DNA from 2 places in the Mesorhizobium sp. M1403 genome. Region 1 is predicted to be linked to the other one. Evidence: predicted binding sites of a transcription regulator. Region 1 holds the regulator's gene; the other holds the start of a gene.

The links. Region 1 encodes HrcA, which represses chaperone genes, less so after heat shock. Its sites were predicted from a motif close to GTTAGCACTCNCNNNNNGNGAGTGCTAAC; they were not measured.
Region 2: groES (co-chaperone GroES) is a predicted target of HrcA. The motif match lies at 2,757-2,785, and genes of this name have one in related genera.

What each region holds. Positions count from the first base shown of each region.
Region 1 is NZ_JAMYKY010000026.1:5,924-10,404, forward strand. It holds gene NKH01_RS28410 (LysE family translocator) at 1-9, opposite strand, end outside; gene NKH01_RS28415 (PQQ-dependent sugar dehydrogenase) at 97-1,452, opposite strand; gene NKH01_RS28420 (hypothetical protein) at 1,554-1,751, opposite strand; gene hrcA (heat-inducible transcriptional repressor HrcA) at 1,785-2,897, opposite strand; gene rph (ribonuclease PH) at 3,030-3,746, shown strand; gene NKH01_RS28435 (VOC family protein) at 3,781-4,191, shown strand; gene rdgB (RdgB/HAM1 family non-canonical purine NTP pyrophosphatase) at 4,191-4,481, shown strand, end outside.
Region 2 is NZ_JAMYKY010000007.1:126,638-131,118, forward strand. It holds gene NKH01_RS14855 (TetR/AcrR family transcriptional regulator) at 1-465, shown strand, start outside; gene groL (chaperonin GroEL) at 683-2,338, opposite strand; gene groES (co-chaperone GroES) at 2,401-2,697, opposite strand; gene NKH01_RS14870 (bifunctional helix-turn-helix transcriptional regulator/GNAT family N-acetyltransferase) at 2,926-3,861, shown strand; gene NKH01_RS14875 (GyrI-like domain-containing protein) at 3,899-4,481, opposite strand, start outside.

The DNA of each region.
Region 1 (4,481 bases):
GAGCGTCATGATTCGCTCTTGTCGCACAATGTGGAAGTTGGGTGAATTCCCTCGGCCCGGATTCGATTGCGCCAGCGCAGCAGGCGACACCGCCGTTCAAGAGCGGCCGTCTTCGTAGGTAACGCGCCAGATGGTGCCGTTGCCGTCCTCGGTGACGATCAGCGAGCCGTCCTTGGCCATCGCGACACCGACCGGGCGGCCCCAGACGGCGTCGTTCGAGATAACGAAGCCGGTCATGAAGTCCTCATATTCGCCGGTCGGCTTGCCATCCCTGAATTTGAGCCTCACCACCTTGTAGCCGGTCCTGGCGCCACGATTCCACGAACCATGCATGGTGACGAAGGCGTCACCCTGATAATCCGCCGGGAAGTTGTTGCCGTCGTAGAAGGCTATATTCATCGGCGCCGAATGCGCCTGCATCAGTACGTCCGGGACAGTGGCCTTGCCGGCTAGGTCGGGCCGCTCGCCCTGATGGCGCGGATCCTCGTGATTGCCGATGTAGTACCAAGGCCAACCATAGAATCCGCCGTCCTTGACTACAGTTGCAAATTCGAACGGCACATTGTCGCCGAGTTCGTCGCGCTCATTGACGACGCACCACAATGCGCCGGTGGCGGGCTGCACGGTCATGCCCGTACAGTTGCGCAGGCCGGTGGCGACAGTTCGGGGATTTTTCCCATCCGGATCGAAGGCGAGCACATCGGCACGGCCGTCCTCGGAGCCCCAGGCCGCCCCGAGCGGCTTTGATTTGGCCCAGGCGTCGAGGCCGCTATCCGGCTCCTTGCCTATGTCCTCGGCGACGTTCGAGGCGGAGCCAACCGACAGATAAAGCGTCTTGCCGTCCGGCGAGAAGGCGATGTCGCGGGTCGTGTGACCGCCCGACGGGATTTTGGCGACAATGGTTTCTGGTTTACCGGATGCCTTCAGGTCACCGTCGCGATAAGGAAAGCGGACGATGCTGTCGCTGTTTGCGACATAGACCCATTGCGGCTTGTCTCCTGGCGGATAGAAGGCGATGCCGTAGGGATAACTGAGCCCCTTGGCGAAGATCGCTTTCTCGATGGGCTTGGCGCTGCCCTCGGCGAGACGATAGACACGTATCTGGTCGGCATGGCTGTTGGCAACGAACAGGTCGCCATTCGGAGCGACGCGCACGACGCGCGGATTGACGATGCCGGATGCGATCAGTTCGGCCGAAAAGCCCGGCGGCAAATCTGGCTTGGCCCTTTCGGGCCGTTCCGCCACGCCGGCGCCGTTCGACGCGGATTGGGCGGGATCGGCTGGCGGCATGTCTTGCGGCCCGATCAGGCGGCGGGTGCCAGGCCTGTCGGCGTGCCAATCGCCAAAAGCGGCTTCGCCTTTGAGCACCTTCTGATCCGCCTGCTGGGCGGCTGCCGGTGTCGCAACAAGGAGAGCAGCGGCAATGGCCGCAAAGCCGCCAGATCGGATCATCAACGTCCTCCGGGATTCGCCTCGAAAAGGGCAAACAGGATGAGGCATTGGTCGTTCCAAGCGGCCGTCCAGCACACGAGGATTTGAAGCCGAACCCCGATTCACTTGCCGGCGGCGTAGAAATCGTCGTCGAGGCGCTTTTCCAGCGCGACCAGATCGGCCGGCAGCGGCAAGCCCATGGCCCGCATCTCTTGCAGCTTCTCGCGCAACTGCTCTTGCACCTCGTGCTGATCCTCTGGCTGGTTGATCATTTCTTCGAGCAGCAGGCTGATCTGGGCCTTGAACGATTCCAGCGCCATTCTTTTTCTCCTTGCGGCAGGCCGCGGCGGCTCCTAGCGCAGCATGCGCGAAATCAGCTGCGCGGTATAGTCGACCATCGGTACTATGCGCGCATAATTCAGCCGCGTCGGCCCGATGACGCCGAGCGCACCGACGACGCGGGCGTCCTTGTCGCGATAGGGTGCCACCACCAGTGATGAGCCCGACAGAGAAAACAGCTTGTTTTCCGAACCGATGAAGATGCGCACGCCCGGGCCCTCCTCGGCGAGGTCGAGGAGCTGGATCAGTCCGTCCTGGGTTTCGAGATCCTCGAAGAGATGCCGCAGCAATTCGATGTCGGCCTGGGCAGTGACGTTTTCCAGGAGATTGGCGCGGCCGCGCACGATAAGCCGCCCAGGCACCCCGCTTTCGGCGCCTGCCCAGACCGCCAGGCCCTTCTCGACCAGATCCTGTGAAAGCGTATCGAGGGCTGCCCTGGTCTCTTCCTTGATGCGGGCGATCTCGACCCGCGCTTCGGCCAGGGTGCGGCCGCGAATATGGGCGTTGAGGAAATTGGAGGCTTCGTGCAATTGCGAGACGGTGATGCCGGCGGGCAGATCGACGACGCGATTTTCGACGTCGCCGTTCTGCGAGACCAGCACGGCCAACGCCTTGGTCGGCTCGAGCTGGATGAATTCGATGTGCTTCAGCGCCACCTCGTTCTTGGCGGCGAGCACGAGGCCGGCGCCGCGCGACATGCCGGACAGCATCTGGCTGGCCTCGGTCAGCATATGCTCCAGCGTCGCGCCCGAGCCGGAGGCGCGCACCTGCGCCTCGATGGTGCGGCGCTCCTCGTCGGAGAGGTCACCGAGTTCCATGAACGCATCGACGAAGAAGCGCAGGCCAGCCTGGGTCGGCAGACGGCCGGCCGAAATATGCGGCGCATAGATCAGGCCGAGATGCTCGAGGTCGCTCATCACGTTGCGGATGGTGGCCGGCGATAGCGACGACGGCAGGATGCGCGACAGGCTGCGCGAGCCGACCGGCTCGCCATCCCTCAGATAAGAATCGACGATGCGCCGGAAGATGTCGCGCGAACGCATGTCGAGCGATTGAAGCGCGGGCGATTGCAGCGCGTGCGACGGGAGCACGTGCGATTGCGAACCGGGATCGACTGCCTTGGTCATTTCGAGCCAAAAACCTCCGGCCCGAAGATATAGACTTCCGCGGCGTCGGCGCAACCGGTCCATTTTCCTTTGCGCCTCACGCCCCGTGCGGCTACAAGCCGGCCAAGATCCCGAAGAAAGAAAGAAGCCTGAATGCGCCCTTCCAAACGCCAGTTCGACGAAATGCGCCCCATCTCCTTCGAGCGCGGCGTCTCCAAGCATGCGGAAGGCTCGTGCCTGGTGAAGTTCGGCGACACGCATGTGCTGTGCACGGCCAGCCTGGAGGAAAAGGTGCCGGGTTGGATGCGCAACTCCGGTAAGGGCTGGGTGACGGCGGAATACGGCATGCTGCCGCGTTCGACCGGCGAGCGCATGCGCCGCGAGGCTTCGGCCGGCAAACAAGGCGGCCGCACGCTGGAGATCCAGCGGCTGATCGGCCGCTCCCTGCGCGCCGTGGTCGATCTGCAGGCGCTCGGCGAGCAGCAGATCACCGTCGACTGTGATGTGATCCAGGCCGATGGCGGCACGCGCACCGCTTCGATCACCGGCGGCTGGGTGGCGCTTTACGATTGCCTGCGCTGGATGGAAGCCCGCCAAATGGCGAGCCTGGGCAAGGTGCTGAAGGATCACGTTGCGGCGATCTCCTGCGGCATCCATGATGGTCAGCCGGTCATCGACCTTGACTATATCGAGGATTCCTCGGCCGGAACCGACGCCAATTTCGTCATGACCGGCAAGGGCGGCATCGTCGAGATCCAGGGCACGGCCGAGGGCGAGCCGTTCTCGGAAGAGCAGTTCGCGGCCTTGATGGGGCTGGCCAAGAAGGGCATTCAGCGCCTGGTCAGCCTGCAGCAGATGGCGGTGGACTGATCTTCAGTTTATGACGATGAGGATTGATAATCCTGTGACCCCTTCCGCAATCCTGGAATCAGCACTCTACGTGACGGATCTTGCTGCCGCGGAACAGTTCTATTCGGGCGTCCTCGGGCTCGATCCGCTCGGCAGGGTCGACGGCAGGCATCTCTTCTTCCGCTGCGGCGACGGCGTGCTGCTTATCTTCAATGCCGAGGCGACCAAAGTGCCGCCGGCGTCCGATGCCAGGCTGCCGGTGCCGCCGCATGGCGCGGTCGGCGAGGGCCATCTCTGTTTCGCCGCAAGCGCCGACGAGATCGTGCGCTGGAAAGCGCACCTGGAAGCAAAGAGCATCGCCATCGAAAGCGAGTTCGAGTGGCCGCAAGGCGGCCGCTCGATCTATATTCGCGACCCCTCGGGCAATTCGATCGAATTCGCCGAGCCAAGAATTTGGGGCATCTGATGCATTCGCCAACTGTTCATTCGCTTGATGGGCATAAGATCGTCGTCGCAAGCCACAATGCCGGCAAATTGCGCGAATTCGCCGATCTGATGGCGCCGTTCGGCATAGAAGCGAAGTCGGCCAAGGAGTACGGCCTGCCGGAACCGGACGAGACCGGCACCACTTTCGAGGAGAACGCCCTCATAAAAGCCTTGGCCGCTGCCAAGGCCACTGGATTGCCGGCGCTGTCGGACGATTCCGGCCTATGTGTCGATGCGCTCGACGGCGCACCCGGCGTCTACACTGCCAAC
Region 2 (4,481 bases), on a different contig from region 1:
CCGGGCGGCAAGGATCAGCTGGTCGTCGAGGTTACGCGCGATAGCGTCGCCGATGTGACGCAGAGGCTGGACGCCGCGCTCGCTGCCGAAAAAGATCCGGCGGTGGCGGTCCACCACATCTACCAATCGGTCGCGCGCATGCTGGAAGACAACCAGTTCACGCTCGGTTGCCCGATCGCGCCCGTGGTGTTGGATTCGCCGACCGACATGCCGGAGTTGGCTGAGTTGTGCCGGTCGGCCTTCGAGCAATGGATAGGCCTGCTCAGGGCGGCCTTCGTCAGGGCAGGGGTGCCCGAGCGCCGCGCGCACGCGCTGGCGCTGCTGGTCGAATCATCGCTGGAAGGGCTGATGGTGATCGCACGCGCCACCCGCGACCGCGCCCCGGTGCTGGCGGTAGCCGATGAGGTCGCGGCGCTGATTGAGGGGGCATTGCCGGCGAAAGAGATCGCAGTCACGGCGCATTGACGTTTCGCGCTTCCACGGCATCGAGGCCAGCGCGGAGCCCTGCCGAAGGGCCGACGCTCCAGCTCTGCAATTCACGTTCTGCGCCGACGCCGAAGAAACGGTCAGGGGTATGCTTCCGCTTGCTTTGGAATCGGACCGCCTCTCATCCTCCGTCCCATCAACGAAAAAGGGCGACCTCTCGGCCGCCCTTTCCGTACATGAAGGCTGATGGGTTGGATTAGAAATCCATACCGCCCATGCCGCCCATGCCGCCGCCGCCCATGCCGCCAGGCATGCCGCCGCCAGCCGACTCCTTCTTCGGAGCCTCCGCAATCATGGCTTCGGTGGTGACCAGCAGGCCGGCGACCGAGGCCGCGTCCTGCAGAGCCGTGCGCACAACCTTGACCGGATCGACGATACCCATGGCGATCATGTCGCCATATTCGCCGGTCTGGGCGTTGTAGCCGAAGGTCGCGCCCTTGTTCTCAAGGATCTTGCCGGCAACGATCGATGCTTCCGCACCGGCGTTGGCCGCGATCTGACGGGCCGGAGCCTGCAGCGCGCGACGCACGATGCTGATGCCGGCGGTCTGGTCGGAGTTGGCGCCGGTTGCCTTGATGCTCAGCGAAGCGCGCAGCAGTGCGACGCCGCCGCCGGGAACGATGCCTTCTTCGACGGCCGCACGGGTCGCGTTGAGGGCGTCATCGACGCGGTCCTTCTTTTCCTTGACTTCCACTTCGGTCGCACCGCCGACGCGGATGACGGCAACGCCGCCCGCCAGCTTGGCGAGACGTTCCTGCAGCTTCTCCTTGTCGTAGTCCGAGGTGGTCTCCTCGATCTGCTGCTTGATCTGGGCGACGCGGCCCTGGATCTCGGCCTTCTTGCCGGCGCCGTCGACGATGGTGGTGTTCTCCTTGGAGATCGACACCTTCTTGGCGCGGCCGAGCATGTTCAGGCCGACATTCTCGAGCTTGATGCCGAGGTCTTCGGAGATGACCTGGCCACCGGTGAGGATAGCGATGTCTTCCAGCATGGCCTTGCGGCGATCACCGAAGCCAGGCGCCTTGACGGCGGCGATCTTCAGGCCGCCACGCAGCTTGTTGACGACGAGCGTGGCAAGGGCCTCGCCCTCGACGTCTTCCGAAATGATGACCAGCGGCTTCGAGGTCTGCACGACAGCCTCGAGGATCGGCAGCATGGCCTGCAGGTTGGAGAGCTTCTTCTCGTGGAGAAGAATGTAGGCGTCTTCCAGATCCGCAACCATCTTCTCGGCGTTGGTGACGAAGTAGGGCGAGAGATAACCGCGGTCGAACTGCATGCCTTCGACGACTTCGAGCTCGGTCTCGGCGGTCTTGGCTTCCTCGACGGTGATGACGCCCTCATTGCCGACCTTCTGCATCGCTTCCGCGATCATCGAGCCGACCGAAACGTCGCCATTGCCGGCGATGGTGCCGACCTGGGCAACCTCTTCCGAGGTCTTGATCTTCTTGGCGTTCTTGATCAGCGTCGCGACGACGTCGGCGACGGCGAGGTCGATGCCGCGCTTGAGGTCCATCGGGTTCATGCCGGCGGCAACCGCCTTGTGGCCTTCCTGGACGATCGACTGTGCCAGAACGGTCGCGGTCGTGGTGCCGTCGCCGGCGATGTCGTTGGTCTTCGAAGCAACTTCGCGGACCATCTGCGCGCCCATGTTCTCGAACTTGTCTTCAAGCTCGATTTCCTTGGCGACGGTGACGCCGTCCTTGGTAATGCGCGGTGCGCCGAACGACTTGTCGATGACGACGTTGCGGCCCTTGGGGCCGAGCGTGACCTTCACCGCGTCGGCGAGGATGTTGACGCCGCGCAGCATGCGCTCACGAGCGTCGCGGGAGAATTTTACGTCTTTGGCAGCCATTTTTAGCTCCTGGCAGGGGCTTGGATTGAGCCCGAAGATTTAAATGAGGGTGAGGCCGATATTCAGCCGATGATGCCCATAATGTCGGCTTCCTTCATGATCAGAAGGTCTTCGCCATTGAGCTTGACTTCGGTGCCCGACCACTTGCCGAACAGGATACGGTCGCCGGCCTTGACGTCCAGCGGGACGAGCTTGCCGGCTTCGTCACGGGCGCCGGAACCGACGGCGATGATCTCGCCTTCCTGCGGCTTTTCCTTCGCCGTGTCGGGAATGATGATCCCGCCCGCGGTCTTGGATTCGGATTCGACCCGACGAACGACCACGCGGTCATGAAGCGGGCGGAACTTCGACTTTGCCATTTTTTATTCCTCGATGAGAATGGTGAGAACAGTTCCTCCGTCCGGCGGCGCCGGACATGGTTAGCACTCATCTTGGGGGAGTGCTAACGTGGCGCTGAAATAGTCTGGCAACTCGCGCGAGTCAAGGCGCCCGGTGAGCATCATCAGGACAATTGCTTCAAACGGATGCTTCAAACAGATACTTGACCAAGTCAACTAAATCGCTGATCTTGCCCGGAGGAGGATGCCATGACCATTCATCATCACCCAGGCAAGGAGCGGATCGACGCGGTGCGGGCCTTCAACCGCTTTTCTACCCGCCAGATCGGGCTGCTCGACGAAGGGCTGCTGAAAAGCACCTTCTCGCTGACCGAGGCGCGGGTGCTCTATGAGCTGGCGCATCGCGATGGCCTGACCGCCACGGATCTTGGGCGCGATCTCGGCCTCGATGCCGGTTATCTCAGCCGGCTGCTGAAGAAGTTCGAGGAGCGTGATCTGGTCGAGCGTGCCACGATCGAGGCGGATGCGCGGCGCTCGTCGATCGCGCTGACCAAGGCCGGGCGGCAGGCCTTCGCACCGCTGAACCAGGGCTCGCACGACCAGGTCGCGGCTTTGCTCGACCGGCTTTCGGATGCTGAACAGGACAGGCTGGTCAAAGCCATGCAGACGGTGCAGCGTTTGCTGGGCGGAAGCGCCGAGCCCAAAATTCCCTATATGCTGCGGCCTCTGCAAGTCGGCGACATCGGCTGGATTATTCATCGCCAGGGCCTGCTCTACGCGCAGGAATATGGCTGGGACGAAACCTATGAAGCGCTGGTCGCCGAAATCCTCGGTGCCTTCGTCAAATCCTTCGATCCGAAATGGGAACGCAGCTGGATCGCCGAGCGGGAAGGCGAGGTCGTCGGCTCCGTCTTCGTCGTGCGCCAGTCGGACGCGGTGGCGAAATTGCGCCTGCTCTACGTCGAGCCCTCGGCGCGAGGTCTCGGCATCGGCAAGCGGCTGGTCGAGGAATGTATCGGCTTTTGCCGCGCCACGGGTTACAGGACACTGACGCTGTGGACCAACGACGTGCTCGCCGCCGCCCGCCACATCTATGAGGCTGCGGGCTTTAAATTGACCAACGAGGAGCGCCACCATTCCTTCGGCAAGGATCTGGTCGGCCAGAACTGGAATTTGGAGTTGTAGCAGCGCTTCCGGCGCTTCGGCGCCGGCCTGCCGTACCTCACCCTTTGACCGGTATCCAGATTTCCAGCCCGCCGTTGCCGCTGCGCGGATCAAATTCGGGGCCGTAGCGCTCGAATTCCGGCGCATCGGCGATCTCGTGCCCAGAGGCTGGCAGCCATTTGTTCCAGATCGTGTTGACCGTGCGGCGGATGGTCGAGATATGGTCACGATGGGCGAACACGGCGTATTTCTGCGCCGGCACGCGCACACGCCAAAACTCCCTCGGCAGGTCCGAAAAATCGGACACTTCGACGCCAGCGATGTAGTCGAAATTGCCGGCGTCGTCGCCGTTGACGCAGACGCCATAGGCGACGTCGCCGATCTCGCCAGGAATGTTGCCAATATAGGGGCCGAACCGCTGCCACTGCATCGGGATGCCGGCGCTGGTTTCGCAGCTGTAGCGCTCGCCGAGACCGGCGATGAGAAACGGCCGGCTGGTCTCAAAACGCGGCGGTTCGAGAGTGGCGAGAAAGGACTGGTCCATCAGGATCGGCTCCACAAGATCGAGGTTGTCGAGCGAGCCTTGTGCGCGCACCAGTTCCGGCGTGGTGCCGAACTGGTCGCGGAAGGCGCGGGTGAAG